Regions from separate parts of the Streptomyces sp. NPDC002788 genome, predicted to be linked through region 4. Evidence: riboswitches for the same ligand, from Rfam matches in the RefSeq annotation. Region 4 holds a riboswitch; each other region holds the start of a gene.
The links. Region 4 has a riboswitch for cyclic di-AMP ahead of ACWD1U_RS27600 (transglycosylase family protein). Riboswitches for the same ligand answer to the same signal wherever they lie in the genome.
Positions count from the first base shown of each region.

Region 1 (7,579 bases), on a different contig from region 4:
CCCGGGGTGAGCTGCGGTTCGGCGTGCCCGGTTCCGTCGAAGCCCGTCGCCGTCGCCGCGCCGGCGAGGGCGATCGTGGCGGCCGTACGGGCCTTGCTGCCACCCATCGAGCGCTGTCGGGGCTTGCGGTGCGCTGCCAACTGGAGGCCACGTCCTTTCCTCGGCCGCCGGTGAGTGCGCACGGCCGCCTGGGGAGCGGACAGCGGCCTGCGCGCGTCCGGCGACGGTCCGCACAGGGGAAGCGGACCGCCGCCGGACCTTCTCGGCGGTGGTGCCCGACTGCCGCCCCTGGCCCGGGCGGCGGTGGGGAGCCGGTCACCTGGGGGAGGACGCTAAACCGAGTGGTGGCCGGCCGGTGGCGGGTGCGCGGAACTGTCCCGAGAGGACTGGTGGTGACCGTATGTGACCGCGATCCCACCTCGGCACAATCGGCTTCACTCAGCGTGATGACCGATGTGTCGAATCATGGGCGAATGAGGGTGATCGGATGCTATGGGGCGCATATATGCACCGGTGGGCCGGTGCCGGGTGGCCTGGAAGGCCCTGATTAGGCTCCGGCCTCATGGACGTACTCATCCACCTCTTCGTCGGTCTCCACATCATCGGCATCGCCTCGCTCCTGGGCGGCTTCCTCACCCAGATGAAGGCGATGCGCGAGGGCACCGCCCGCTACACCCCCGCGATGCTGCACGGCGCGCTGACGATGCTGGTCACCGGTGTGATCCTGGTCGGCCTCAACCAGGCCGACGACCAGTCCGTGAACAACATCAAGATCGGCGTGAAGCTGGCGCTGCTGATCGTGATCCTGGGCCTGGTCTATGTGAAACGCGACGACGAGAAGGTGGACAAGGGCCTCTTCGGCCTGGTGGGGCTGCTGACCACGGCGAACATCTTCATCGCCGTGCTCTGGACCTGACCCGGGCGGACCGGGCGGCGGCGACCGCCCAGGCCGTGCACCCGAGCCACACGGCCACCGCGATCCACAGCAGTGCTTCCCCGGCGCCGTCGAGCCAGGGGACATCGAGCGCGGCGGCGGTCGCGAGAGCCGCCGCCGCCGTCACGGCCACGCAGAACACGGTCGCCCAGCGCCGGACGTCGTACTGGTGCCGGGGCCAGAAGAGCTCGGCGACGAGCAGGGCGACGCAGCAGACCAGGGCGAGCACGAGCAGGATGACGGTAGTCGTGCGCAGGGCACTGCTGCCGTCCTCGTTCCAGAGGTACAGGTGCGCGCTGTCGGCGCCGAGGAGCTTCGCTCCGGCCAGCGCCGAGACGGCGAGCGCGCCGGCCGCGAACCACTGGTCCCCGCGTCCCTCCTCCACCTGCCGGGGCTGGAAGCGGAACAGGGCGAAGCAGCAGAGCGCGAGGCCCAGCCAGAACAGCACCAGGGCCGCGTGCGCGAGCCAGGCCGCCGACTCGGCCGCGGCGAGCGTGGCGGCGAGCACGGCGAGGCCCTGGGTGGCCACACAGCGCAGGAACACGGTGCCGCGCCGCTCCCTGACCTCCACGGCGAGCAGCGCCGCCCAGGGCAGTGCGGCGAGCACCAGCAGGGCGCAGGCCGGTGCCTGCGCTCCGGCCGCAGAGAAGCCGGTGCCGAGCACGGCGGTCGCCGCCACGGTGGTGAGCACGGCCGGAACCTCCGCTCTCCACCCGCCGCGCGCCCGCTGGACGAGGCTCGCGGCCGACGCCGGCCAGGCCGCGCAGGCCAGGGCGAGGGCGACGCGGGAGAGGATCCCGTACCCCGCCGAGTCGAGACCGACCGACACGGTGCCGGTCGCCAGCGCATACGTCGCCCACCAGGTGGCAAACGGGGAGGGACCGGACATAGCGCCGATGCTAGAGAGCGGCGTGGGCGTTACGGGAGGGGCACGCGCGCGTGCCCCTCGAAAACGTACGAGACTCTCAGGCCGGCCGCACCACGCTGTGGATCGCCGACTCGCCGTCGTAGTAGACCGACTCCTCGCGCACATAGGTGCCGGGCTTGGGGGCGTGGATCATCATGCCGTTGCCGATGTAGATGCCGACGTGGGCGAGGTCGTCGTAGAAGAAGACCAGGTCGCCGGGCTGGGCCTGGGAGAGCGGGACCGTGGTGCCGGCGCCGACCTGGTCGTAGGTCGTGCGGGGCAGGGTCACGCCCGCGGCCCTCCATGCGGCCTGCGTGAGGCCGGAGCAGTCGTAGGAACCGGGGCCGACGGCGCCCCAGACGTACGGCTTGCCGATCTGGGCGCGGGCGAAGGCGAGCGCCTTGTCGGCCTTGGTGGCGTACGAGGAGTCGGCCGGGACAATCGAGGAGGACGAGCCGGAGCCCGCGGACGCGGAGTCGCTGCCCTGCTGCTGGGTGGTTTCCTCCTGCGCCTTGTGCTGCGCGGCCTGCTGCCGGGCCAGCTCGGCGGCCTGGCGGGCGGCCTCCTCCTGCTTCTGCTTCTCGATCGCCGCGAGCCGTGCCTTCTCCTCGGCGGTCAGCTTCGACATCAGCTCGCGTGCGTCGGCCAGCTTCCTCTGGACGGTCGCCTTGGCCGTCTTCAGGTCGCTCTGCGACTCGGTCAGCGCCTCAAGGCTCTCGGTGGCCTCCTGACGCTTCTTCATCGTCTCGGACTGCTGGGTGACGTAGTCGTCGACCGCTTCCTTCTGACGGCCGGTCATCCGGTCCATCAGCTGGGTCCGGTCGAAGTAGTCCTGCGGGGTGTCCGCGAGCAGGAACGTCGCCGTGTCCGGGGCGGAGGCGCCGGTGCGGTACTGGGCGGAGGCGAGGGAACCCAGCTCGTCCCGCGCCTCGTTGAGCTTCTGGGCGCGCTGCGCGACGTCGTCGAGGAGGGTGTCGACGCGCTTGCGCTGCTTCGCGGTCCTCTCCTTGGCCGCGTTGTACTTGTCGGTCGCCGACTCGGCCCGGCGGTACAGGTCGTCGACCTTCTTCTCGACTTCCTCCAGGCTGGGCTTCTCGTCGGCCTCGGGGGCGGCGTTGGCCGACTGGGACAGCAGGGCCACGGAGGTGAGGGCCGCCGTTGCGAGGGCGGGGGTCCGTATGCCTGCCACGCGCGTACCCGTAGGACGCGACTTGCGGTGCGACGCCAAGGGAGGCGACTCCTTCCATCGTCCGCCTACCGGGTTAGCTGTCGGGTTCGGGCGGGTGGTTCGGAAGGGTTGCCCTACGGCCTTCTCCGGATGCGGAGCCGGGCCGATTCACCCCAGGTCCTCGGTTGGGTCCCCGGCTCCGGCTGCCGCTGCGGCACGCCGGACTCGGCGGAGGCCGCGCGGCCCGGCGACGTTCGCCGGTGAGGGTCATGCGGCCCGGTCGCACCGTAGCCAACTCGTGTGGTCCTTGTGAAGGTTGGTGGGTGATATGCCCGATACATTTTCGTGACCTCAGTCCAGGGCCTTGCTGAGAGTGAGTAATCGCGGAGGGTTGATTGCGAGTCGTCCGCATTTGCGGCGGGAGTAGCGAGGCGTGATCATGCGGTTCTTGAGGGTGATAACGCGCCAGGCGTCCGATCGGCGGGGCCCGCATGAGCGGGTGATGTCTCCGGGGTGGCGGCGGGCTGTCAGTGGGGCGCCCTAGACTCGGAGAGCGATGAGCAGCCTCTTTGACGACAGCTTCCTGGCGGACCTCCAGGCCCAGCGCGGCCCCGCGGACGAGCCCCCGCCGCCGCCCGAGGACGATCACGCTCCGGAGCCGCTTCCGGACGATCTGTTCGGCGGGAAGTTCGACGCGCCGCCGGACCGGGACGCCTACTACCGCGACGGCGCCCCGCGCCCGGTGGTGGACACCGCCGCCCTCCTGGAGGGGCTGAACGACAACCAGCGCGCCGCCGTCGTCCACTCCGGCTCCCCGCTGCTCATCGTGGCCGGCGCCGGCTCCGGCAAGACCCGCGTGCTCACGCACCGCATCGCCCACCTGCTCGCCGAGCGGGGCGTGCACCCGGGCCAGATCCTCGCGATCACCTTCACCAACAAGGCCGCCGGTGAGATGAAGGAGCGCGTCGAGCAGCTCGTCGGCCCGCGGGCGAACGCCATGTGGGTCATGACGTTCCACAGTGCGTGCGTCCGCATCCTGCGGCGGGAGAGCAAGAAACTCGGCTTCACATCCTCCTTCTCGATCTACGACGCCGCCGACTCCAAGCGCCTGATGGCCCTGGTCTGCCGCGACCTGGACCTCGACCCCAAGCGCTTCCCGCCCAAGTCCTTCAGCGCCAAGATCAGCAACCTGAAGAACGAGCTGATCGACGAGGAGGACTTCGCCGCCCAGGCCACCGACGGCTTCGAGAAGACCCTCGCCCAGGCCTACGCGATGTACCAGTCGCGGCTGCGCGAGGCGAACGCCCTCGACTTCGACGACCTGATCATGACGACGGTCAACCTGCTGCGCGCCTTCCCGGACGTCGCCGAGCACTACCGCCGCCGCTTCCGGCACGTGCTGGTGGACGAGTACCAGGACACCAACCACGCCCAGTACGCCCTCGTCCGGGAGCTCGTCGGCACCTCCGAGCACCCCGTCGACGTACCGCCGGGCCCGGACGACGTCCCGCCCGCCGAGCTGTGCGTGGTGGGCGACGCAGACCAGTCGATCTACGCCTTCCGCGGCGCGACGATCCGCAACATCCTCCAGTTCGAGGAGGACTACCCGGACGCGACGACGATCCTGCTGGAGCAGAACTACCGCTCCACCCAGACCATCCTCAGCGCGGCCAACGCGGTCATCGAGCGCAACGAGTCCCGCCGCCCCAAGAACCTGTGGACCAACGCCGGCGAGGGCGCGCGGATCACCGGCTATGTCGCCGACACCGAGCACGACGAGGCGCAGTTCGTCGCCGACGAGATAGACCGCCTCACGGACGCGGGTGAGGCGAAGGCCGGCGACGTCGCCGTCTTCTACCGCACCAACGCCCAGTCCCGTGTCTTCGAAGAAATCTTCATCCGCGTAGGCCTGCCCTACAAGGTCGTCGGCGGCGTCCGCTTCTACGAGCGCAAGGAGGTCCGGGACGTCCTGGCCTACCTGCGCGTGCTGGCCAACCCCGAGGACTCGGTCCCGCTGCGCCGGATCCTCAACGTCCCCAAGCGGGGCATCGGCGACCGCGCCGAGGCGATGATCGACGCCCTGGCCCAGCGGGAGAAGATCAGCTTCTCGCAGGCGCTCAAGCGCGTGGACGAGGCGTACGGCATGGCCGCGCGCTCCACCAACGCCGTCAAGCGGTTCAACACGCTGATGGAGGACCTCCGTACGATCGTCGAGTCCGGCGCCGGACCGGCCACCGTGCTGGAGGCGATCCTGGAACGCACCGGGTACCTCGCCGAGTTGCAGGCCTCCACGGACCCGCAGGACGAGACCCGGATCGAGAACCTCCAGGAACTCGCCGCCGTCGCCATGGAGTTCGAGCAGGAGCGCGGCGAGGGCGCGGAGACCTCAGGGGCCGCCGCCCCGGGGGGCACGCTGTCCGAGTTCCTCGAGCAGGTCGCCCTGGTCGCCGACTCCGACCAGATCCCCGACGAGGAGGACGGCGACGGCGTCATCACGCTGATGACCCTGCACACCGCCAAGGGCCTGGAGTTCCCGGTCGTCTTCCTGACCGGCATGGAGGACGGCGTCTTCCCGCACATGCGCGCCCTCGGCCAGACCAAGGAGCTGGAGGAGGAGCGCCGCCTGGCCTACGTCGGCATCACGCGCGCGCGGGAGCGGCTGTACCTGACACGGTCCACGCTGCGCAGCGCCTGGGGCCAGCCGTCCTACAACCCGCCCTCCCGGTTCCTGGAGGAGATCCCGCCGGCTCACATGGAGTGGAAGCGCACGGGTGCGACCGCGCCCGCGTCCTCCGGGCCCGTCTCGGCGGTGGCGTCCTCGCTGTCCTCCTCCCGCTCGCGTTCGTCGGCCTCGGGCGCGTCCGGGTTCGCCACGCGCCGCACCTCCGAGAAGCCGGTGGTCTCACTGGCGGTCGGAGACCGGGTCACCCACGACCAGTTCGGGCTCGGCACCGTCGTCGGGGTCAAGGGCACCGGCGCGAACGCCGAGGCGACCATCGACTTCGGCGAGACCAAGCCGAAGCGGCTGCTGCTGCGGTACGCGCCGGTGGAGAAGCTGTAGCACGGTGAGCTGCCCCCGGTCGGCCGGGCCGGCGGGGGCCTCGCGCCCGGCGGCCGGAGACTGCCGGGACGTTACGTCGGGTTGATGCCGTGGCTGCGCAGCCACGGAAGCGGGTCGATCGCCGAGCCGCCGGCCGGACGCACCTCGAAGTGCAGGTGCGGGCCGGTGGAGTTGCCGGAGTTGCCGGAGCGCGCGATCGGATCGCCGGCCTTCACGGTCGTACCCGAGGGGACCGTGTAGGTGGAGAGGTGGCAGTACCACGTCTCTGTGCCGTCCTTCGCGGTCACGATCATCATGTTGCCGTACGCGCTGTTCCACTGGGTGCGCACGGTGCCGTCGGTCGCGGCCATCACGGTCGTGCCGTACGAGACGGGGAAGTCGATGCCGGTGTGCAGGGACATCCAGTTGATACCGGACTGGCCGTAGTAGGCGCTGAGTCCGTGCTCCGCCACCGGCAGGGCGAACTTCGGGCGCAACCGCTCCTTGCGGGCCGCCTCCTCCGCCGCCCGCTTCTTCTCGGCGACCTGCTGGGCCTTGAGGTCGATGCGCTCCTGCGTACGGCTGGCCCGGTCGGCGAAATCGTCGGCGCCGGCGGCGAGGCTCTGCAGCTGCGTGTCCAACTTGTTGTTGGCGGCGGCCGGTTTCACGGGCTGCGCGTCCGCCGCGGTGGTCTGCGCCTCGGCGGCGCTGTCCTCGGTGAGGCTGCCCACGGAGGCGGCCGCGATCCCGGCGACACCCATCACGCACGCAGAGGGCACCGCGATGCTCATCAGCGCCGAGCGCTTGGGGGGCGTACGGCGGCGGGAGCGGGACCCGGCGCGCGAGGCCGCCCGGGAAGCGGGGGGCGCGACCTCTTCCTGGCCGTCCAGGAGCGGTCCCACGGCGGCCAGTTCACCGGTGGCGGCGGGGTCGTCGTGGCCGTCGGAGCCGATCTGCTCGAACGTGGCGGTCTCGAGCTGGTCGAACGTCACCGTCTCGTGCTGCTCGAAGGTCTCGGCCCCCTGCTCGTACCCGTCGGGGGCCGGTGCGGGGGCGGCGCCGTCGGAGTTCCACTGTGTGGCGTCGTAGGCGCCCGTGTCGAAGGCCTGCGTGCCCCACTCCCACTGCTGGGTGTGGTCGGCGGGGTTGCCGGACTGGTCGGGCTGGGACCAAGCGCCGGACTCCCACTGCCCGGTGGCGTCCGGAGCCGCGGCCTGCGACGGGATGACCGACATCGGCTGCTGCTCGGCCGTCCACGCGGTCGTGTCGTAGACGCCGGTGTCGTAGGCGGCGTGGTGCTGGGCCGCGTACGCGTCGTAGTTCGGGTTCTCGTGGGTACCCGTATGCCAGTTGCCGGTGTCGTACGCGCCCGTGCCGTGGCCGCTGCCCGGCATGTCGCCGAAGAGGGGGTCCGTGGCGAAACTCGTGGTGGCGTGCCCGTTGGCTTCAAAATTTCCGCCGTCGGTACCGGTGGAGGCAAAACCTGTGGCGGCGTAGTCGCCGTACGTGGTGAGGTCGCCGTACTGGGCT
Region 1 covers NZ_JBSFVB010000011.1:149,901-157,479, reverse strand. The annotation lists gene ACWD1U_RS21575 (NlpC/P60 family protein) at 1-140, opposite strand, end outside; gene ACWD1U_RS21570 (hypothetical protein) at 563-916, shown strand; gene ACWD1U_RS21565 (SLAC1 family transporter) at 894-1,823, opposite strand; gene ACWD1U_RS21560 (NlpC/P60 family protein) at 1,900-3,069, opposite strand; cyclic di-AMP (ydaO/yuaA leader) riboswitch at 3,078-3,250, opposite strand; gene pcrA (DNA helicase PcrA) at 3,566-6,070, shown strand; gene ACWD1U_RS21550 (M23 family metallopeptidase) at 6,142-7,579, opposite strand, start outside.
Region 1: it holds a riboswitch for cyclic di-AMP, as region 4 does, so the genes downstream of both, ACWD1U_RS21560 (NlpC/P60 family protein) here and ACWD1U_RS27600 (transglycosylase family protein) in region 4, are expected to answer to the same signal.

Region 2 (7,579 bases), on a different contig from region 4:
GATCGCCACCCGGGGGCCGGCGGGCAGCGGCTGGCGGGCGAGGAGCAGGCCGGCGTCCACCAGCTCGGTGATGGTGTCGACCCGGATGACGCCGGCCTGCCGCAGCAGGGCCGAGACGGTCGCGTGCGGCAGCCGGGTCGCCCGTACGGCATGCCCCTGGGGGGCGGCGGCGTGCCGGGCGCCCTGGACGACGACCAGTGGCTTCGCGGCGGCGGTGCGGCGGGCGAGGCGGGTGAACTTGCGGGGGTTGCCGATGGACTCCAGGTACATGAGGACGACGTCGGTGTCCGGGTCCTCGTACCAGTACTGCAGGACGTCGTTGCCGGAGACGTCGGCCCGGTTGCCGGAGGAGACGAAGGTGGAGACGCCGCTCACGCCCGTGACGCCGCCGCCGCGCCGGTGCAGCCGGGACAGCAGGGCGATGCCGATGGCGCCGGACTGGGCGAACAGGCCGATCCGGCCCGGGCGGGGGACCTCGGGGGCGAGGGAGGCGTTGAGCCGCACCCGGGGGGAGGTGTTGATGACGCCGAAGGCGTTGGGGCCGATGATGCGCATGCCGTACGTGCGCGCGTGCCGTACGAGCGCACGCTGGCGTTCGCGCCCCTCGGGGCCGCTCTCGGCGTAGCCGGCGGAGACCACGACGAGCCCCTGCACACCGTGCTCGCCGCACTCGGTGACGACTTCGGTGATGTTTTCGGCCGGTACGGCGACGACCGCGAGGTCGACCGGGCCGTCGATGTCCCGCACCGAGCGGTGCGCGGGCACGCCGTCGAGTTCCTTCTGCTCCTCGCGGAGGGCCTTGTTCACGGCGTACAGCCGGCCGGTGAACCCGGCGTCGCGGATGTTGCCGAGGACACTGCGGCCCACGCCGCCCGAGGTGCGCCCGGCGCCGATGACGGCGACCGAGCCGGGCGCGAGCAGCCGCTGCACGGAGCGGGCCTCGGCGCGGTGTTCGCGCGCGTACTGCACGGCGAGGGAGCGGTCGGTGGGTTCCAGGTCGAACTCGAGACGGACGACGCCGTCCTCGAAGCTGCGTTTCTGGGTGTACCCGGCGTCCGTGAACACCTTGATCATTTTGTTGTTGGCGGGCAGTACCTCGGCGGCGAAGCGGCGGATGCCGCGCTCGCGGGCGACGGCTCCGATGTGTTCGAGCAGGGCGGAGGCGACCCCGCGGCCCTGGTGGGCGTCCTGGACCAGGAAGGCGACCTCGGCCTGGTCGGCCGGTGCGGACGCGGGCGTTCCGTCCGCGCCGATCCGGTCGTAGCGTACGGTGGCGATGAACTCGCCGCCGACCGTGGCCGCGAGTCCCACCCGGTCCACAAAGTCGTGGTGCGTGAAGCGGTGGACGTCCTTGGCGGACAGGCGAGGGTACGGCGCGAAGAAGCGGTAGTACTTCGACTCGTCGGAGACCTGCTCGTAGAAGCTGACGAGGCGATCGGCGTCATCGACGGTGATGGGCCGGATGCGCGCGGTGCCACCGTCGCGCAGCACCACGTCGGCCTCCCAGTGGGCGGGATACTCGTGCCGGTCCGGCGAGGTCTGCATGGGCCCCAGAGTACGGCTAGCGCCTGACAACGGCGCGAGGCAGTCTGTGGAGGGCGTCAGTCGGGTCGAGGCCGCGATCCGACGGCACCCCGGAGTGGAACGACAGGACCGCTCCGGGTGGGCTTCACGTATGGGAAACTGGTCTAGACAACCCTGAACACCGAAGGGCAGCAACACATGGCTGAGCGCCGCGTCAACGTCGGCTGGGCCGAGGGCCTCCACGCCCGCCCCGCCTCCATCTTCGTCCGAGCCGCCACGGCCGCAGGCGTCCCGGTGACGATCGCCAAGGCTGACGGCAACCCCGTCAACGCGGCCTCCATGCTGGCCGTTCTGGGCCTGGGCGCCCAGGGCGGCGAGGAGATCGTCCTCGCCTCCGACGCCGAGGGCGCGGACGCCGCCCTGGACCGACTGGCCAAGCTGGTCTCCGAGGGTCTCGAGGAACTGCCCGAGACCGTCTGAGTCCATTCGCGCCGGCTCCGGCGCACACGGGAGGGCTCGTCCGAATTCATCGGGCGAGCCCTTCGCCATTTCCTCGCCACGCGGCTAATTTCTCTCCCGCGAAATGACGACAGCAGAAATAGCCCCCCGCAATTTCCTGCTCTTTGTATACGGCTCTCGTGTTAATGCCGCAGACTCGACGTGTTTACGGCATGTTGCGAGTTCCTCACACGCTCGGTGCGCTCCCCGGCGGAGCCGAACCGCAGGCGGTGCGCGGCCGTCGCGCGCTCGGCGTGCAGCGCCGTGACCGCCCGCGCGCGCTCGCCGTCCCCGCGCGCCACCGCGTCCACGATCGCTCCGTGCTCGCTCCAGGACTCCACCGGGCTCGCCGGTGGATCGACGGCGTACATCCAGAGGATCTTGTGGCGGAGCTGCGTGAGCATCGAGGTCAGCGCGGGGCTGCCGGAGGCCTGTGCGAGCGTCTCGTGGAACCAGCCACCCAGGGAGCGCAGGTCGTCGCTGTTGCCCCGGCGGGCGCGCTCCTGACCCATCCGGACCAGACCGCGCAGGACCTTGAGATGGGCCTCGGTGCGGCGCTGGGCGGCCCGCGCGGCGCCGAGCGGCTCCAGCAGCATGCGCATCTCCAGCAGGTCGGACGCCTCCTGCTCGGTGGGTTCGGCCACGCACGCGCCCGCGTGCCGCCGGGTCACCACGAAGCCCTCGGCCTCCAGGGTGCGCAGGGCCTCCCGGACCGGTACGCGCGAGACGCCGTAGCGGCGTGCGAGGAGTTCCTCGGTGAGCCGGCTGCCGCGTGCGTGGACACCCGCGACGATGTCGTCCCGGATGGCCGTGCACACCGAGTGCGCGGGAATACGCATGACCGACCTCCGCTTAATCCCCGTGAAACGCCGACGAGTGACGCGTGTTCCGTGACTCTATTGCAATGAGCCCGAATTTCCGACGGCAGGCCGGAATCCAGGGATATTTTTTGGACAGCGGGCCGCCGGGAACCGAAAGGCCCCGGCTCGGGGAGCCGGGGCCTCGGGAACAGCGAAAGGTGCCGTCAGACGTCCACGCCGTGCGAGCGGAGGTAGGCGACGGGGTCCATGTCGGAGCCGTACTCAGGACTCGTGCGGGCCTCGAAGTGCAGATGCGGGCCGGTGACGTTGCCGGTCGCGCCGGACAGGCCGATCTGCTGACCCGGGGTGACCCGCTGGCCCACCGAGACGCCGATGGACGACAGGTGGCCGTACTGGGTGTACGTCCCGTCGTTCATCTTGATCACGACCTGGTTGCCGTAGGAACCGCCCCAGCCGGCCTCGACGACCGTGCCCATGCCGACCGCGTGGACGGAGGTGCCGGTGGCGGCGTGGAAGTCGATGCCGGTGTGGCTGCCGGAGGACCAGATGGCGCCGCCCGACTTGTAACCGGTGGAGACGTAGGAGCCCGGGATGGGGGACTGGAAGCTGTTGAGACGCTTGCGCTCGGCCTCGCGGGCGGCGCGCTCCTTGGCCTCGCGGGCCTTCTCGGCCGCCTCCTCGGCCCGCTTGCGGGCGGCCTCCTCGGCCTTCTTCTTGGCGGCGGCCTCCTCGGCCGCGTGCTGCTGCGCGACGGCCTGGGCGTCGATCTGCTGGGCCACGGTGTCGCCCATGGTGACGACCGGGGTGAGGCCGGTCTGCTCCGGGGCGGGCTCGGCGGCGAAGGCGGCCGGGGCGGCCACGGTGCCGAGGACGCCGGTGGTGGCGAGGGCCGCGACGCCCGCCGCGCGGGCCGTGCCGCGCTGGATCCGGCTGGGACGACGGTGCTTCCCGGTGGCGCGTGTGAACGCCATGTGGTGGCTGGTCCTTTCCTTCCCTCTCGCCTACCGGGTTAGCTGACGGGTTCGGAGCAGGAAGGTCTCCTACGGACCCCCTCGCGGTTCGCGCGGGCGTCCGATTCACCCCAGGGACTGCGTTGGGTCCCCGGCTCCCCTGGCTCGCGCCGTGCGGGGACTCGGCGATGACTGTCCGGTGCCGCGGGTGCGGCGCACTGCCTGACGAACAGCCCGGATGACGCTAAACGGGTCCACTTTCAATTCCCAAACGAATCCCGGCTTTTGTAGCGCATACCACAGGGCAGACAGGCAACCTCCGTATCAATTCGGGCATACAGGGGCCCTGGTGCCTTAGGAGACAACCAGGGCCCCTCCGTACGCGTGCCGCCCGCGTCTCGCTACTCGGCGGCGACGACCGTGACTTCGCCGATGTCCAGGGCCTCGACCGGGCCCTTGATCTGCGCCGCGTCACCCACGAGGACGGTCACCAGCCGGTCCACCGGGAAGGCGCTGACGGCCGCCGCGGTCGCCTCCACGGTGCCGGTCGCGGCGAGCTGCCGGTACAGCGTGGCCTGGTAGTCGTCGGGCAGGTGCTGCTCTACCTGGTCGGCCAGGGTGGACGCGACGGCAGCCGCCGTCTCGTACTTCAGAGGCGCCACGCCGACCAGGTTCTGCACGGCGACGTCCCGCTCGGCGTCGGTGAGGCCCTCGGCGGCGAGGGTACGCAGCACCGTCCAGAGGTCCTGCAGCGCGGGGCCGGTGTTGGGGGTGTCCACGGAACCGCTGATGGCGAGCATCGAGGCACCGGTGCCGTCCGGGGCGGACCTGAGGACCTGGGCGAACGAGCGCACCCCGTAGGTGTAGCCCTTCTCCTCGCGCAGGACGCGGTCCAGGCGGGAGGTGAGGGTGCCACCGAGGCAGTACGTGCCGAGCACCTGCGCGGGCCACACGCGGTCGTGCCGGTCCGGGCCGATGCGGCCGATCAGCAGCTGCGTCTGGACGGCGCCCGGGCGGTCCACGATGACGACCCTGCCCGTGTCGTCGGCGGTCACCGGCGGCACCGGGCGCGGCTCGGCCGAGGAGCCCGTCCAGGCGCCCAGCGTGTCGCCGAGCAGGGCATCGAGGTCGATGCCGGTGAGGTCGCCGACGACCACGGCGGTGGCCGTGGCGGGGCGGACGTGCTTCTCGTAGAAGCCGCGTACGGCCGCGGAGTCGATCGCGGCGACCGTCTCCTCGGTGCCCTGCCGTGGCCGCGACATGCGCGAGCTCGCCGGGAACAGCTCCTTGGAGAGCTCCTTGGCGGCGCGGCGCGAGGGGTTGGCCAGCTCGTGCGGGATCTCGTCGAGGCGGTTGCGGACCAGCCGCTCGATCTCGCTGTCCGCGAACGCGGGCGCCCTGAGAGCGTCGGCGAGCAGGCCGACTCCCTTGGAGAGCCGGGAGGCCGGCACCTCCAGGCTGATTCGGACGCCGGGGTGATCGGCGTGCGCGTCGAGGGTGGCGCCGGCGCGCTCCAGCTCGGCGGCGAACTCCTCGGCGGAGTGCTTGTCGGTGCCCTCGGAGAAGGCCCGGGCCATGATCGTGGCGACGCCGTCGAGGCCGGCCGGCTCGGCGTCCAGGGGCGCGTCCAGCAGCACCTCCACGGCGACGACCTGCTGGCCGGGGCGGTGGCAGCGCAGCAGTGTCAGTCCGTTGCCGAGCGTGCCGCGCTCGGGGGCCGGGAAGGCCCAGGGCCGGGCCTCGCCCGCCTGCGGCCGGGGGTGGAAGTCCATCGTGGTGAGCTCGGTCACTTGGCCGCCTCCTCGTTCTCGTCGCCGGCCGCGGCTGCGGTGTCCTCGGCATCGTCGGTCTCGTCGGCGACGGGCTCGTAGACGAGCACCGCGCGGTTGTCCGGGCGCAGACGGGCCTTGGCGACCTCCTGGACCTCCTCCGCCGTGACCTCCAGCACGCGCTGGACGGCCGTCAGGGCGAGCTGCGGGTCGCCGAACAGCACCGCGTACCGGCACAGTTCGTCGGCGCGGCCCGCGACCGTGCCGAGGCGGTCCAGCCACTCGCGCTCCAACTGGGCCTGGGCGCGCTCCATCTCCTCGGCGGTGGGGCCCTCCTCGGCGAACCGGGCGAGCTCCTCGTCGATGGCGGCCTCGATGACCGGCACCTCGACGTCACCGGACGTCTTCACGTCCAGCCAGCCCAGGGAGGGCGCCCCGGCGAGCCGCAGCAGGCCGAAGCCTGCCGCCACGGCCGTACGGTCGCGCCGTACCAGGCGGTTGTAGAGGCGGGAGGACTCGCCGCCGCCGAGGACGGTGAGGGCCAGGTCGGCCGCGTCGCACGCGCGCGTGCCGTCCTGCGGCAGCCGGTAGGCGGCCATCAGGGCGCGCGCCGGGACGTCCTCCTCGACGACCTCACGCAGCTGCTCGCCGATGGTCTCCGGCAGCGAGCCGTCACGCGGCGCGGGCTTGCCGTCGTGACCGGGGATGGAACCGAAGTACCTCTCGACCCAGGCCAGCGTCTGCTCCGGGTCGATGTCGCCGACCACGGACAGCACGGCGTTGTTCGGCGCGTAGTAGGTGCGGAAGAACGCGCGCGCGTCCTCCAGGGTCGCCGCGTCCAGGTCGGCCATCGAGCCGATCGGGGTGTGGTGGTAGGGGTGGCCCTCCGGGTAGGCGAGGGCGGTGAGCTTCTCGAAGGCGGTGCCGTAGGGGACGTTGTCGTATCGCTGGCGGCGCTCGTTCTTGACGACGTCGCGCTGGTTCTCCATCGACTCGTCGTCGAGGGCGGTGAGCAGGGAGCCCATGCGGTCGGCCTCCAGCCAGAGGGCGAGCTCCAGCTGGTGGGCGGGCATGGTCTCGAAGTAGTTGGTCCGCTCGAAGCTGGTCGTGCCGTTCAGCGAGCCACCCGCGCCCTGGACGAGCTCGAAGTGGCCGTTGCCCTTGACCTGGCCGGATCCCTGGAACATCAAGTGCTCGAAAAGGTGAGCCAGGCCCGTACGCCCCTTGACCTCGTGGCGCGAGCCGACGTCGTACCAGAGGCACACCGCCGCGACCGGGGTCAGATGGTCCTCGGAGAGCACCACGCGCAGGCCGTTGGCCAGGCGGTGCTCGGTCGCTGTCAGGCCCCCGGAGCCTGCCTGGGCTGTGGCCGTGTGACCCATGGGCATGTACGTCCCTTCGATCGCGGAGCGGTCTTCCCGACCGCGGATTCCTGCCGGTCCTGCCACTGTATGCAAGCGCGCGAAGCGCTGGTGAAGTTCCCGGTCGGGGTACGCCGAGAGCGAGACTCGAGGACAGCTGTGGGACGGGGTGCGGCAGCCGGAGGAAGGGTCCTGGTCCCGGTTGTCAGTGCGGCGGTCCACAATGGTCGGCGTCAGATCCGGATCGCAGCAGCACGAGCGAGCCGCAGGGGCGGCCGGAGACGAGAGGGCGAGCGCGCCGAGGCCCGATGGGCTGAGCACGATCGGCGTCCCGTCACCGACACGCATTCCCCGTAGGCGAGCGACCAGCAACAGGAGGAGCCGGCAGCGATGGCCCGCCGCAGCACGAAGACCCCGCCGCCCGACGACTCGTACGAGGAGAGGATCCTCGACATCGACGTCGTCGACGAGATGCAGGGCTCCTTCCTCGAGTACGCGTACTCGGTCATCTACTCCCGCGCCCTGCCGGACGCCCGCGACGGCCTCAAGCCGGTGCACCGCCGCATCGTCTACCAGATGAACGAGATGGGCCTGCGCCCCGAGCGCGGGTACGTCAAGTGCGCCCGTGTCGTCGGCGAGGTGATGGGCAAGCTGCA
Region 2 covers NZ_JBSFVB010000001.1:727,738-735,316, forward strand. The annotation lists gene ACWD1U_RS03145 (bifunctional acetate--CoA ligase family protein/GNAT family N-acetyltransferase) at 1-1,545, opposite strand, end outside; gene ACWD1U_RS03150 (HPr family phosphocarrier protein) at 1,723-2,004, shown strand; gene ACWD1U_RS03155 (GntR family transcriptional regulator) at 2,166-2,861, opposite strand; gene ACWD1U_RS03160 (M23 family metallopeptidase) at 3,047-3,814, opposite strand; cyclic di-AMP (ydaO/yuaA leader) riboswitch at 3,827-3,991, opposite strand; gene ACWD1U_RS03165 (M16 family metallopeptidase) at 4,195-5,583, opposite strand; gene ACWD1U_RS03170 (M16 family metallopeptidase) at 5,580-6,950, opposite strand; gene ACWD1U_RS03175 (DNA gyrase/topoisomerase IV subunit A) at 7,314-7,579, shown strand, end outside.
Region 2: it holds a riboswitch for cyclic di-AMP, as region 4 does, so the genes downstream of both, ACWD1U_RS03160 (M23 family metallopeptidase) here and ACWD1U_RS27600 (transglycosylase family protein) in region 4, are expected to answer to the same signal.

Region 3 (7,579 bases), on a different contig from region 4:
CCATGGCGGCCGGCCTGGCGGTGCTGTCGGTGATGGAGAACGAGCAGATCGTCGCCAAGGTCCGTGCCACGGGGGAGCAGCTCCGGTCGCGGCTGGCGGCGCTGACGGACCGGTACGAGATGCTCGCCGAGGTCCGCGGCCGGGGCTTGATGATCGGCATCGAGTTCGGCCGGCCGAAGTCGCTGAAGCTGCGCAGCCGCTGGACCGTGCTTCAGGCCGCGCGCAAGGGACTGTTCGCCCAGATGGTCGTGGTGCCGCTGCTGCGCAGGCACCGGATCCTCACCCAGGTCTCCGGCGACCACATGGAGGTGATCAAGCTCATCCCGCCGCTGATCATCGGGGAGCGGGAGGTGGACCGGTTCGTCGACGCCTTCACGGCCGTGATGGACGACGCGCACAACGGCGGGCTGATGTGGGACTTCGGCAAGACGCTCGTCAAGCAGGCGGTCGCCGACCACTGATCCTTTTGCCTGTGAGGCAAGAGATTTGCCGCTGAGGCAAGGCTCCGGCTAATGGAGCCGTGAGTTCCTCCGAGACCGAGCGGCCCCTGGGAGCCGATTCGTCGGCCGACCAGGCGCCCGGCATGCTGCCGGCCGTCGTCGCACCCCGGCTGCGGGCGCTGCGGCGCCAGGCCTCCCTGACGCTGGAGACCGCGGCCCGCGCCGCCGGGCTGTCGCCCGCCCACCTCTCCCGTCTGGAGACCGGGCAGCGCCAGCCCTCGCTGCCGATGCTGCTCGCGCTCGCCCGCGTCTACGGTACGACGGTCTCCGAACTGCTCGGCAAGACGGTCGCCGATCGGGACGCGGTCATCCGCGCGGCCGACATGGAACCGACCACGGCGGGCGGCTGGACCTGCTGGCAGGCCGGCGGCCCCGGCTGCGGGATGCAGGCCCTGCGGGTCCACGTCCCGTACGGCGCCCAGGGCGACATCGTGCGCGTCCACCCCGGGGAGGAATGGCTCCATGCCCTGCGCGGTCGGCTTCGGCTGCGCCTCGGGGACGCCGCACACCGGCTGGAGGCCGGCGACAGTGCCCACTTCGACTCGCTCACCCCGCACCGGATCGCCGCCGAGGACCACGACGGCGTCGAGCTGCTCTTCGTCCACACCCTGCTGCAGAGCCCGACGGCCGCCCTGTGCCTTGGTCCCACGCCTGGGGACCTGTCATGAGCAACATGGAGGAGAAGTTCCCCCGCGCCCTGTGGGTGCGGCTGCTCATCTGTCTCGTGCTGGGGCACGTCTTCGCCGCGTTCGTGTACCTGCTGTTCGAGGTGGGGGCGAAGTGACCGTCGGCTGGAGCCTCAGTCGAGGAGCCGCTCGCGCAGCCGCTCCCGGGTCTCCGGAGTGAGGCCGAGGCCCTTCTCCAGGTAGGTGTCGACGCCGCCCCAGGTCTCCTCGATGGTGTCGAAGGCCGCCGTCAGGTACTCGGCGCGTGCGTCGAAGAGGGGGCTGAGCAGCTCCATCACCTCGGGGGAGTAGGCCGAGGCGTGCGAGCTGCTGCGGTGCACCTTGTAGCGGCGGTGCTTGGCGTTCGACTTCAGGTAGTCGTCGACGATCGCCTCGCGCTCGACGCCCACGGCGAGCAGCGTCACCGCGACGGACAGGCCCGCGCGGTCCTTGCCCGCCGCGCAGTGCATCAGCGCGGGCACGCTGTCCTCGGCCAGCGCATGGAGCACCTGGGAGTGCTCGGCGGTGCGGTCCTTGATGATCATGCGGTAGGAGGCGATCATCCGGTCCGCGCCCTTGCCGTCCGCGAGGATCGCGCGCAGCTGGTCCAGGTCGCCGTCGCGGACCATTTTCCAGAACTCGGCGCCGTCGGCCGGGTCGCTCAGCGGCAGGTTCACATTGCGCACGCCCGGCAGCTCGACGTCCGGGCCTTCGAGCTTCTGGTCGGCCGCGTTGCGGAAGTCGAAGATCGTGTGCAGGCCCAGGGTGGTCAGGAAGGCGGCGTCCTCCCCGGTCGCGTGGGCGAGGTGGCCGCTGCGGAACAGCACTCCCTGCCGCACCCGCCGACCGTCCACGGTCGGAAGTCCGCCCACATCACGGAAGTTGCGCACTCCGGCCAGCTCGGGCTCGGTCGACGGGACCTGCTGTGTCACGAGGGCTCCTCCCCTTCGGCGCCGCCGGCGCGGCTCGTCGGCGGGCACCACACGACGATACGACATGCCTGCCTGGGGCAATGAGTTGTCCACAGGCGTTGCCCGGAGCCCCGGCAGCCCTTGATGATGTTGGGGCCTGGTCGCACCTGGTCGGGCTTGTTCGAATCTGTGAGGCCTTGATGCTGGACATCTCCGAAGACGGTCGTACGTGGGTGCTCTCGGGCCCGGCCAGTAGCTATGCCATCCATGTCACCGGCCGCGACGAGCTGCTGCACCTGCACTGGGGACCGCGCATCACCCTCGCCGACGCCGAGGCCCTCGCCGTCCGGCCGCTGCCTGACTACTGGCCCTTCGAGTCCCCGCTCGACGGGCGTGAGGAGTACCCGGTCGAGGGCGGCCCCCGTTTCGCCCGGCCCGCCCTGTCCGTCCGCACCGGCGAGCGGCGTGGCACCGAGTGGCTCTACGAGGGGCATGACGCCGGCGACGACGAGTTGCGGCTCCGCTTCCGTGACGGCGACCTGGCCGTCACGCTGCACTACCGGATGCGCTCCTCGACGGATGTCGTCGAGCGCTGGGTGACCCTGGACAATCAGGGCCCGGCCGTCGAGGTGCTGCGCGCCGACTCCGCCACCTGGACGCTGCCCGACCGCGACACCTGGCGGCTGTCCCAACTGCACGGCCGCTGGGGCGCCGAGTCCCGGCTGGCCCGCTCCGCCCTCACCCACGGCGAGAAGGTCATCGGCAGCCGCCGCGGCCACACCTCCCACCAGCACCTGCCGTGGGTCGCCCTCGACACCGACGCCACCGAGGAGAGCGGCGAGGTCTATGGCTGCGCCCTGGGCTGGTCCGGTTCCTGGCGCATCGCCGTGGCCCAACTCCCGGACGCACGCGTGCAGATCACCGGCGGCGCCGGCCACGACGACTCGGGCCTGCTGATGCTGGGCACGGGGGACTCGTACACGACCCCCGTCTTCGCCGGACTCTGGAGCGACGGCGGCTTCGGCGGGGCGAGCCGCGCCTGGCACGCCTATCAGCGGACCCACGTGATCCCGGACGCCGAGCGGGACCGGCCGGTGCTGTTCAATTCCTGGGAGGCCACCGAGTTCGACATCTCCGAGGAGCAGCAGCGGGCGCTGGCCGAGCGGGCCGCGGCCATGGGGGTCGAACTGTTCGTCGTCGACGACGGCTGGTTCGGGACGCGTACCAGCGACCGGGCCGGGCTCGGCGACTGGACCCCCAACCCCGACCGCTTCCCCGGCGGGCTCAGGCCGCTCGCCGACCAGGTGCACGACCTCGGCATGCAGTTCGGGATCTGGGTCGAGCCCGAGATGGTCAATCCGGACAGCGATCTGTATCGCGCCCACCCCGACTGGGTGCAGTACCAACCCGGACGAAAGCGGACGGAATTCCGCAATCAGCTCGTACTCAACCTTGCCCGCGAGGATGTTCAGGAGTACCTGTGGGAGCAGCTCGACGGGCTCCTCTCCAGTGCCCCGATCGACTACGTCAAGTGGGACTTCAACCGCTGCTTCACCGACGCCGGCTGGCCGGATGACTCTTATCCGCAGCGGCTGTGGGTCGACCACGTCCGGGGCTTGTACGCCCTGCTGGACCGGCTGCGGGCCGCCCACCCGGGCGTGGCCTTCGAGTCCTGCTCGGGCGGCGGCGGGCGGATCGACCTCGGGGTGCTGAGCCGGACGGACCAGGTGTGGACCTCGGACAACACCGACCCGCTCGACCGGCTCGCCGTCCAGCACGGCTTCAGCCAGATCCACCCGGCCCGGGTCATGGCCGCCTGGGTCACCGACAGCCCGAACGCCATGCTCAACCACCGGGCCAGCTCCCTGCGGTTCCGGTTCGTCAGCGCCATGGCCGGGGTGCTCGGTGTCGGCGGCGACCTCACGCGGTGGACGCAGGAGGAGCTCGCCGAGGCCCGGGAGTGGGTGGGGCTGTACAAGGAGATCCGGCCCGTGGTGCAGCGCGGCGACCTCTATCGGCTGCGGCCCCCGGAGGGTGGTCTGAGCGCGGTGCAGTACGTCCTCGGTGACGAGACCGTCGTCCTCGCCTGGCTCCAGGCGCAGCGCTACGGCGAGCCCGTGCCGGCGCTCCGGCTGCACGGTATCAACCCGGCAGCAACGTACGAATGCCTCGAAACGGGCGAAATTCACCGAGGCGCCGTGCTGTTGCATCACGGCCTGCGGGTCGGTCTGCGTGGCGACCTGGACGCTACTGTCGTCCACCTCAAACAGAAGTAGCCCTTATGTCCTAATGGGGGGCTTTCTCGCCATTTAGCCATAACGTGCCCCGATCGTAAAGGAGATGGGGTCGGGGTGCGTGACCATCGTCATATTCGTGACGATGCGTTGTTGCCATGTGCACGTAATTCTGGCGTTATTCAGGGTTCTTGGTGAAAGCCGGAGATCGGTAATCCACGCTGGGTGACGATGAAATGTGCCGACGCGTCAAGAAAAAGAGCTTCACAGGCAACCGCAAGCTTGTCCCATTGCGTCTTGGTCGCTTACGTTCCACACCAATCCGGACGGACGCCTAATCCTGCCGCCGCCCGGAGCCCCACACACTGACCCGACGTACGGCAGGAGCGGGGGACCCACAGGTAAGACGCCTGTTCCGGTTCCCGGAACGGCTTGGGGTTAAGCCGCGCCTGGGCGCGGCCGGGCATCTCCAGCCCGCACCCGACAGCTCACCTCGCAGGCGACGGAGAGGAATTCGCCATGCCCGCGAAGGGTAAGCACCGCCGCCCGAAGACCCAGCGTTTCACCCGTTCCATCGCCGTCGCCGGAACCGGCGGGGCCGCCCTCGCGCTTCCGCTCATGGGGGCCGCCGGCGCCCAGGCCGCCCCGCAGTCGGCTCCGCAAAAGGCCGTCCAGTCCGCTCCGGCCGCCGAGAAGAAGGCCGCCGAAAAGGCCACGGATACCCGCACGTACACCGTGAAGGCCGGCGACTGGCTCGCGAAGATCGCCGAGGACCAGCACGTCAGCGGCGGCTGGAAGAAGCTCTACGCGGACAACCGTGACGCGGTCGGCGACGACCCGTCGCTGATCCACCCGGGCCTCAAGCTCTCGATCGGCAAGAAGGCGGCCTCGAGCGAGAAGCCGTCCTCGTCCGCGCCGAAGGCCTCGGCCGAGAAGCCGGCGAAGAAGTCCTCCTCCGCCGAGTCGTCCGCGAAGGCGGAGACCGCCGCGAAGGCGGAGACCGCTGCGAAGCCGGCCGCCGCCAAGCCGGCCGCCCAGACCAACGCCGGCGGCTACACCCTCCCGGTGGCCGGTGCCGTCGTCGGCACGCCGTACCGCATGGCCGGCAGCATGTGGTCCAGCGGCTACCACACCGGTGTCGACTTCGTCGTCCCGACCGGCACCTCCCTGAAGGCCGTCGGCGCGGGCACGGTCGTTTCCGCCGGCTGGGGCGGCGCGTACGGCAACCAGGTCGTCATCAAGCTCGACGACGGCTACTACGCCCAGTACGCCCACCTGTCCCAGCTCTCGGTCTCGGCCGGCCAGACCGTGACCGCCGGGCAGCAGATCGGCCTGTCCGGTGCGACCGGCAACGTCACCGGACCGCACCTGCACTTCGAGATCCGCACCACGCCGGACTACGGCTCGGACGTGGACCCGGTCGCCTTCCTGCGCTCGCACGGCGTCTCCGTCGGCTGACCGACCGCACGACCACCTGCCCGACACGCGGCCGAAGGCCGGACCCCGATCCCCGGGTCCGGCCTTCGGTGTGTGCGCACCCATCAACAACTTCTGGAACGCGACCGACGTCCGGTCCCCGGACGCCCCCTTCGACACGCCGCGCGGGGGTGCCCTCGACGAGTACGACCACCCCACGGCCTGCTACGCCGGTTACGGCGACAACTGCGACCCCACCACCGGGCTCCGCCGTCACGTGGGTGAATCCGGCGTCCGCTCCCTGTTCCACGACCGCACCGAGACGCTGCTGGTCCCGAACCAACCGAACCGCACCGACCTCCGGATTTGGCGGTCCACTCCGAAACATCCCTGACAGGCTGCCTATTCCGGAGTTGGCGAACACTTTAGGAGTGGCCTTTCTCACCGCCCGTCAACCCCGGCCTACGGTCGCGTAGGTCACATTCGAGGGTGAATCATAAACGGCTGTGGCAGACGATTCGAAGAGTGACAGCAGAGCAGTGATCGGGTCGTACGTGGCGGTGGGGGACAGCTTCACCGAGGGCGTCGGTGATCCCGGCCCCGACGGGGCGTTCGTCGGCTGGGCCGACCGGTTCGCCGTCCTGCTCGCCGACCTCCGGCCTGAAGGCGACTTCCAGTACACCAACCTCGCCGTGCGCGGGAAGCTTCTCGACCAGATCGTGGCGGACCAGGTTCCGCGGGCCGTCGAAATGGCCCCCGACCTCGTCTCGTTCTGCGCCGGGGGCAACGACATCATCCGGCCCGGCACCGACCCGGACGAGGTGGCCGAGCGTTTCGAGCGGGCTCTCGCCCAGCTCACGGCCGTGGCCGGCACGGTGATGGTGACGACCGGATTCGACACCCGCGGCGTGCCCGTGCTCAAGCATCTGCGCGGCAAGATCGCTACGTACAACGGCCATGTCCGGGCCATCGCCGACCGGTACGGCTGCCCGGTGCTCGACCTGTGGTCCCTGCGCAGTGTCCAGGACCGCAGGGCGTGGGATGCCGACCGGCTGCACCTGTCGCCCGAGGGGCACACGCGCGTGGCGCTCCGGGCGGGCCAGGTGCTCGGCCTCGACGTGCCGGCCGACCCCGAGCAGCCCTGGCCACCGCTGCCGCCGCGCGGCACCCTCGACATCCGGCGCGACGACGTCCACTGGGCACGCGAGTTCCTGGTGCCGTGGATCGGGCGCCGGCTGCGCGGGCAGTCGTCGGGTGACCATGTGACGGCCAAGGGGGCACTGTCCCCGGCGGACATCCGGATGCGGATCGCTCCGGTGGCGTGAGGGTGCGGGTGCCTGCGGTGGCCTGTGGCTGGCCGGTGGGGGTGCGCGCTTGCGCATGACGCCGGTGGGTGGTCCGGGCCGCCGGGGGGTACGCCCTCGGAACGGCGTGATGGGGTGTCCTACCGGCTCACTGGCGTCGACGCGCCGACCGCTGCGGGCGGACACCCTGAGACGGCCCCTTCCGACGTCCGGCGGTTGCGGGAGCGTCACGGCTCCCGTCGCAGCGCCTTTGCCGGGCCCGCCCGCAGTGCCGCGAAACCTGTGGCCGGGCCGAGGCGGGTGACTACAGGGCCAGTTCACGCGACAGTGCCTCCTCCACCCACTGCTGCGCCCGCGTCCGCGGTACCGCGCCGGCGTAGGACGTCACATGGGCGGCGAGCCCGTCGATACCGCCCTCGGCGCCGCCGAGCGGCTTGTAGCGGTTCGCGGGGGCGTAGCGCAGGACTTCCTTCACGGTCATGCCGCGGGCGGGGCCCGTCACCTCGTCCAGGGTGCAGCCCGCCCGCATCCGCAGACCGCCGCCGGCGA
Region 3 covers NZ_JBSFVB010000004.1:229,779-237,357, reverse strand. The annotation lists gene ACWD1U_RS10125 (aspartate aminotransferase family protein) at 1-461, shown strand, start outside; gene ACWD1U_RS10120 (helix-turn-helix domain-containing protein) at 521-1,168, shown strand; gene ACWD1U_RS10115 (DUF6126 family protein) at 1,165-1,284, shown strand; gene ACWD1U_RS10110 (tyrosine-protein phosphatase) at 1,300-2,097, opposite strand; gene ACWD1U_RS10105 (alpha-galactosidase) at 2,277-4,352, shown strand; cyclic di-AMP (ydaO/yuaA leader) riboswitch at 4,671-4,825, shown strand; gene ACWD1U_RS10100 (M23 family metallopeptidase) at 4,830-5,768, shown strand; gene ACWD1U_RS10095 (DUF6250 domain-containing protein) at 5,839-6,120, shown strand; gene ACWD1U_RS10090 (SGNH/GDSL hydrolase family protein) at 6,266-7,051, shown strand; partial or broken gene ACWD1U_RS10085 (glutamate dehydrogenase) at 7,434-7,579, opposite strand, start outside.
Region 3: it holds a riboswitch for cyclic di-AMP, as region 4 does, so the genes downstream of both, ACWD1U_RS10100 (M23 family metallopeptidase) here and ACWD1U_RS27600 (transglycosylase family protein) in region 4, are expected to answer to the same signal.

Region 4 (7,579 bases):
AGGGGTCCGCCGACCTGATCCACGAGTTCGCCTTCCCGCTCCCCATCTACGCCATCTGCGACCTGCTCGGCGTCCCCCGCGAGGACCAGGACGACTTCCGCGACTGGGCGGGCATGATGATCCGTCACCAGGGCGGGCCCCGCGGCGGCGTCGCACGGTCCGTGAAGAAGATGCGCGGTTACCTCGCCGACCTCATCCACCGCAAGCGGGAGGCGCTGCCCGCCGAACCCGCCCCCGGCGAGGACCTCATCTCCGGCCTCATCCGCGCCTTCGACCACGGTGAGCACCTCACCGAGAACGAGGCGGCGGCCATGGCGTTCATCCTGCTGTTCGCCGGGTTCGAGACCACCGTGAACCTCATCGGCAACGGCACCTACGCCCTGCTCACCCACCCCGGGCAGCGCGCCCGGCTCCAGGCCTCCCTCGCCGCCGGGGAGACCGGCCTCCTGGCCACCGGCGTCGAGGAACTCCTCCGCTACGACGGCCCCGTCGAGCTCGCCACCTGGCGCTTCGCCACGCAGCCGCTCACCATCGGCGGGCAGCGCATCGAGGCCGGCGACCCGGTCCTGGTCGTCCTGGCCGCGGCGGACCGGGACCCGGAGCGGTTCGCCGACCCGGACGTGCTGGACCTCTCCCGCCGCGACAACCAGCACCTCGGGTACGGCCACGGCATCCACTACTGCCTCGGTGCTCCGCTCGCCCGCCTGGAGGGCCGGGCCGCGCTCGCCACCCTCCTCACCCGCCTCCCGGACCTGCGGCTCGCGGCGGACCCGGCCGAGCTGAGATGGCGCGGCGGCCTCATCATGCGCGGGCTGCGCACCCTGCCCGTCGAGTTCACACCGGCGTGACGGCCGCCATGACCAGCGAGTGAATCGGCCAAACATGACACGCCGTCATGTCTGTGATCTTCACGTGATCTGCGCGGCATGAACTTGTGACAAGTGATCGTGTGCCGATACGTTCACCCATCAACGCGGCCCGGGACTCGTGCCGCGTTGATCACTGCTGTCTCGCGAAAGGTCTCCGTATGCTCTCCGGGAACGGTCGGCACCGTCGCCCCCGCCAGGCTCCGGCTCTCCTCGTCGCGGCCGGAGTGACCGGCTCCGCCATCGCGATCCCGCTCCTCGGGGCCTCCGGTGCCAGCGCGGCCGACGGCACCACCTGGGACCGGGTCGCGGACTGCGAGACCGGCGGCGCCTGGAGCCAGAACAGCGGCAACGGTTACTTCGGCGGCCTCGCGCTGTCCCAGGAGGACTGGGAGAACCACGGGGGCCTCGACTACGCCGCGAGCGCCGACCTGGCAAGCCGTTCCCAGCAGATAGCCGTGGCCGAGAGAATCCTCGCCGACCAGGGGGTCGGCGCCTGGCGCACCTGCGGACTGCTCTCCGGTCTCCAGCAGGGCTCGAAGTCGGACACCTCTGAATCATCCGACTCGTCCACGCCGACCGACTCGCCCGGATTGCTCGACTCCTCCGAGTCGTCGCCGTCGCCCTCTCCGTCGGCATCCACGTCTTCCGACGCCCGGTCGACCGAGCAGGGTGAAACCGACAAGTCCGGCAAGTCGCTCGAATTCAAGAGCTCCGCGCCGCAGGACCAAGACGCTGAAAGCTCCCCCTCGGCCACCCCCGAGAGTGACAAGTCGGGCAACTCGCGGCAGAGCAGCGACTCCTCGGCCCTGACCGACATCGGCTCCGGCCGCCACCGCGGACCCAGCGCCGACGGGGACTCCGCGACCGGGGACAGCCGCATGGGCCGTACGGGCGACTCCGCGGGCCGGCACGCCTCGCGCGGCGACGGCGTCTCCCGTGCGCTCTCGGACGGCTCCTACACCGTCCGCCCCGGCGACAGCCTCTGGTCCATCGCCGACTCCCTTGACCTCCGCGGCGGATGGCGCGTGCTGTACGCCGGGAACGAGGAGGCCGTCGGCTCCGACCCCGACCTCATCCGCCCCGGTCAGACGCTCACGACAAGGGTCGAAGCGGACGAGGAGTAGCCGTTCGGGCAGTGCGGAAACGAGGGCGGAAGTCGCCCCGAAACCGTGCGAGTTCACGTCACCATTCGCGGTGAATGTCCCGTATAAGTGCGGTGAGAGATAGATCTCAGAAGCCCTGATCGTCTTTGAAATTCCGGCGATCGCGTGTCTACGGTCGTGATCGCTCGTCACCGCGAGCCCCGGCTGCCGCAACGCCGAATCCTGCCAGCGGCCGCACGGGAACAGTCGTCGCGTCAAAGCGCCGTAGGCAGGAGCGGGGGACCCAAGGTAGGCGCCCGACCGGCCAGTTGCGCCGGAAGGGCTAGGGGTGAAGCCGCGTCCCGTGAGGGACGTGGCCGGGCAACTCGACCGGCCCGAACCCGACAGCTCACCTCGCAGGCGTCGGTGAGGGGATCCATTCATGCTGTTTTCCGGCAAGAGCAAGCACCGTCGTCCGTCCAAGGCCACCCGTGCCATCGCCGTCGCCGGTGTCGCCTCCGCCGCCGTCGCCGCGCCGCTGATGGCGGCCGGCAACGCCTCCGCCGCCACCGCCTCCGAGTGGGACGCCGTCGCCCAGTGCGAGTCCGGCGGCAACTGGTCCATCAACACCGGCAACGGCTACTACGGCGGTCTGCAGTTCTCCGCCTCCACCTGGTCCGGCTACGGCGGCACCAAGTACGCCTCCACCGCCGACCAGGCCACCAAGGCCCAGCAGATCGAGATCGCCGAGAAGGTCCTCGCCAGCCAGGGCAAGGGTGCCTGGCCGGTCTGCGGCAAGGGCCTGTCGAGTGCCGGCTACACCGGTGGCGGCTCCTCGAGCGACTCGGGCAGCTCCTCGCAGCAGAACCAGCAGAGCACCGAGACCCGCCAGACGGAGCAGCAGCCGGCCTCCCGTTCCGAGGAGCGCCCGGCCGCCAAGCAGACCGTCACCACGCCGACCGGCAAGAAGGTCAAGAAGGGCGACGGCGAGTACAAGGTCGTCAAGGGTGACACCCTCAGCACCATCGCCACGGAGAAGAAGGTCAAGGGTGGCTGGGAGAAGCTCTACGAGTTGAACAAGGACATCGTCGACGACGCCGACCTCATCTACCCGGGCCAGCAGCTGCACCTGAAGTAAGCAGCGGCCCGCCCCCGTCCTCACGGGCTCCCCGCCCCGGTGCGTCCTCCCCCGTACGCACCGGGGCGGGGTTCTTTCCGCCGGTCTTTGCGATACGGCTTTGTTCCGTTCGGAAACAATTTACTCTCGGTTCTGTCCATGGGGTGGGCGACGCGGTGGCCGATCGCCCGGAGCCGGTTAGGCTCATGTCGCGAGCCACCGAGGCCCGCGCCTCGCCGGGTCCACGTGACCCGCGTATCCGCGTCACATGAAGAAGGAGATGCTCGTGCCGTCCATCGACGTCGTCGTAGCCCGGGAAATCCTGGACTCCCGAGGCAACCCCACGGTCGAGGTCGAGGTCGGCCTCGACGACGGCAGCACCGGCCGTGCCGCCGTCCCGTCCGGCGCCTCCACGGGCGCCTTCGAGGCCATCGAGCTCCGCGACGGCGACTCGAACCGCTACCTCGGCAAGGGTGTGGAGAAGGCCGTCCTCGCGGTCATCGAGCAGATCGGCCCGGAGCTGGTCGGCTACGACGCCACCGAGCAGCGCCTGATCGACCAGGCCATGTTCGACCTGGACGCCACCGACAACAAGGGCTCCCTCGGCGCCAACGCCATCCTCGGCGTCTCCCTCGCCGTCGCCCACGCCGCCTCCGAGGCCAGCGACCTGCCGCTCTTCCGCTACCTGGGCGGCCCGAACGCGCACCTGCTGCCGGTGCCGATGATGAACATCCTGAACGGCGGCTCGCACGCCGACTCCAACGTGGACATCCAGGAGTTCATGATCGCGCCGATCGGCGCGGAGTCCTTCTCCGAGGCCCTGCGCTGGGGCGCCGAGGTCTACCACACGCTGAAGAAGGTCCTGAAGAGCAAGGGCCTGGCCACCGGCCTCGGCGACGAGGGCGGCTTCGCCCCGAACCTCGGCTCCAACCGAGAGGCCCTCGACCTCATCCTCGAGGCGATCAACGAGGCCGGCTACACCCCCGGCGAGCAGATCGCCCTGGCGCTCGACGTCGCCGCCTCCGAGTTCTACAAGGACGGCGTCTACACCTTCGAGGGCAAGAACCGCTCGGCCGCCGAGATGACCGAGTACTACGCGGAGCTCGTCGACGCGTACCCGCTCGTCTCCATCGAGGACCCGCTGTTCGAGGACGACTGGGAGGGCTGGAAGACCATCACCGACAAGCTCGGTGACAAGGTCCAGCTCGTCGGCGACGACCTGTTCGTCACCAACCCCGAGCGCCTCGCCCGCGGCATCGAGGAGGGCGCGGCCAACGCCCTGCTGGTCAAGGTCAACCAGATCGGCTCGCTGACCGAGACCCTGGACGCCGTGGAGCTGGCCCAGCGCAACGGTTTCAAGTGCATGATGTCCCACCGCTCCGGCGAGACCGAGGACGTCACCATCGCCGACCTGGCCGTCGCCACCAACTGCGGCCAGATCAAGACCGGCGCCCCGGCCCGCTCCGAGCGCGTCGCCAAGTACAACCAGCTCCTGCGCATCGAGGAGATCCTCGACGACGCCGCGGTCTACGCCGGCCGCAGCGCCTTCCCCCGCTTCAAGGGCTGACCGCGAGAAGGCGCGCCCCGGGTCAAGCAGGTCCCCGGCCCGGGTCAAGGCTTGCGCCGGTCGTACGTACGTCCCCGTACTCGGTCCCGTACCGTGTCCGGGGACGTACGCGCGTATGACGGTGGAACGGGAGGCGGACAGTCATGGCCGTGAAGGACCGGGACCGTTTCTCCACCACGACCAGGATCCGGCTGCTCGGCGAGCAGACCGCGGCCCGGGTCTACCGTTCCCAGACCAGGCGCCAGGCCCGCCGCTCCCGGCTGACCGGCCGGGCCGCGCTGCTCGCCCTGGTGATGTGCTCGCTGATCGTGGCCCTGGCCTACCCGATGCGGCAGTACGTCTCCCAGCGCGCCGAGATCGAGGACCTCCAGCGGGAACAGCAGCAGGCCCGGCAGCGGGTCGAACAACTGCGCGACCAAAAGGCGCGCTGGCAGGACGACGCGTACGCCGAGCAGCAGATCCGGCAGCGGTTGCACTACGTCATGCCGGGGGAGACGGGCTTCATCGTCGTCGACCCGCACGCGGCGAAACAGTCGCGCAGCGACCTGGGGGCGGCCGACCGCCCCTGGTACGCGAACGTCTGGGACGGGGTCGACGAGGCCGACGCCTCCGACCAGTGAACGTGACCCGAGAGAACACCCAGAGAAAGACAGCCTGAAGACAGTCATGGAAACGCCCCCGCCGACCACCCCGCGCACCGAGCCCACCGACGCGGACGTCGAGGCCTTCAAGCAGCAGCTCGGTCGGCCCCCGCGCGGCCTGCGGGCCATCGCGCACCGCTGCCCCTGCGGACAGCCCGACGTCGTGGAGACGGCCCCCCGCCTGCCCGACGGCACGCCCTTCCCGACGCTCTACTACCTGACGTGCCCGAAGGCGAACTCGGCGATCGGCACGCTGGAGGCGAACGGCGTGATGAAGGAGATGACCGAGCGCCTGGCCGCGGATCCGGAGCTGGCGGCGGCGTACCGGGCGGCGCACGAGGACTACGTCCGGCGCCGCGACGAGATCGAGGAACTGAGGAACTTCCCGAGCGCGGGCGGCATGCCGGACCGGGTGAAGTGCCTGCACGTACTGGTGGCGCACTCGCTGGCCGCCGGGCCGGGCGTGAACCCGCTGGGTGACGAGGCGCTGGCCATGCTGCCGGAATGGTGGCGCAAGGGCGCCTGTGTGACGACCGCCGGACCGCCGAGCGGTGACGGATGGCGGGTGGAGAGCACGGACTCGGGCCACTTCGCCGTCAAGCCGGTCGAGGAGGACGGACAGTGACCCGTGTCGCCGCCGTGGACTGCGGTACGAATTCCATCCGCCTCCTGGTCGCCGATGCCGATCCGGCCACCGGTGAGCTGACCGACCTGGACCGCCGGATGACGATCGTGCGGCTCGGGCAGGGCGTCGACCGCACCGGCCGGCTCGCCCCCGAGGCCCTGGAGCGGACCTTCGCGGCGTGCCGCGAGTACGCCGGGATCATCAAGGAGCACGGGGCGGAGCGGCTGAGGTTCGTGGCGACCTCCGCCTCCCGGGACGCCGAGAACCGCGACGAGTTCGTGCGCGGGGTGCTGGACATCCTGGGCGTGGAGCCCGAGGTGATCACCGGAAGCCAGGAGGCCGAGTTCTCCTTCACCGGCGCCACCAAGGAGCTGGCCGGGGGCGACCACCTCCCCGAGCCCTACCTGGTGGTGGACATCGGCGGTGGCTCGACCGAGTTCGTCGTGGGCGACGACCGGGTCCGCGCGGCCCGCTCGGTGGACATCGGCTGCGTCCGCATGACGGAGCGGCACCTGGTCCGGGACGGCGTGGTGAGCGACCCGCCGTCCAAGGAGCAGATCGCCGCGATGCGGGCCGACATCGAGGCCGCCCTCGACGTGGCCGCGGAGACGGTTCCGCTGCGCGAGGCCCGCACCCTGGTCGGCCTGGCCGGTTCCGTGACGACCGTGTCGGCGATCGCCCAGGAACTGCCCGAGTACGACTCGACCGCCATCCACCACTCCCGGGTCTCCCACGCGAAGGTCCGCGAGATCACCGAGCGGCTGCTGCGTTCCACCCACGCCGAGCGGGCGGCCGTGCCGTCCATGCATCCGGGCCGGGTCGACGTGATCGGAGCGGGGGCCCTCGTGCTCCTTGCGATCATGGAGCGGACCGGCGCGCAGGAGGTCGTCGTCAGCGAGCACGACATCCTCGACGGCATCGCGTGGTCGGTGGCCTAGCCCGCTTCTGAGCAGGCACGGATCACGGATGAGCGCGTCCGGGGGGTTCGGGGGATCCCCCGGCGACGGTCCGTCGGAAAAGTTCGTGAAGTTCTTCACAAGGAATTCGGCCCCTCCGGGCGATCAGAAGGGTCCCGTTGACCCGTCCGGGGGCTGAGCAGGCCTTTGAACATGTTCAGAAGCGTGGTATGGAGGTCCCCGGGAGGGCGTTCCGGCAGCCCTCCGGAGGTGGGTTCACGGGGGGTCCTCGAAGCCAGAGAGGCAGCTCACGCGGCATTGACAACGGTCCGGGGTGCACAAAGGAGCCCGGTTGTCACCATGACGTGGATCACGCGAGCCGCGGAGGATAGCACACACCCTGGACAAGCTTGTGAAGGGGCGCACGAGCCACCCCCCTGAAGCGGGTGGATACTCGATGGCATGAGCACCACGGAGCGTCCCAGGATCCTCGTAGTAGGCGGTGGGTACGTAGGCCTGTACGCAGCTCGGCGTATCCAGAAGAAGATGCGCTACGGCGAGGCGACCGTCACGGTCGTCGACCCCCGGTCGTACATGACCTACCAGCCCTTCCTCCCCGAAGCCGCCGCCGGCAACATCTCCCCGCGCCACGTCGTCGTCCCGCTGCGACGCGTGCTGCCCAAGGCGGAGGTCCTCACCGGCCGGGTCACCACCATCGACCAGGACCGCAAGGTCGCCACGGTCTCCCCGCTGGTCGGCGAGGCCTACGAGCTGCCCTTCGA
Region 4 covers NZ_JBSFVB010000016.1:84,376-91,954, forward strand. The annotation lists gene ACWD1U_RS27590 (cytochrome P450 family protein) at 1-848, shown strand, start outside; gene ACWD1U_RS27595 (transglycosylase family protein) at 1,028-1,993, shown strand; cyclic di-AMP (ydaO/yuaA leader) riboswitch at 2,223-2,389, shown strand; gene ACWD1U_RS27600 (transglycosylase family protein) at 2,394-3,089, shown strand; gene eno (phosphopyruvate hydratase) at 3,355-4,635, shown strand; gene ACWD1U_RS27610 (FtsB family cell division protein) at 4,779-5,255, shown strand; gene ACWD1U_RS27615 (DUF501 domain-containing protein) at 5,302-5,901, shown strand; gene ACWD1U_RS27620 (Ppx/GppA phosphatase family protein) at 5,898-6,839, shown strand; gene ACWD1U_RS27625 (NAD(P)/FAD-dependent oxidoreductase) at 7,260-7,579, shown strand, end outside.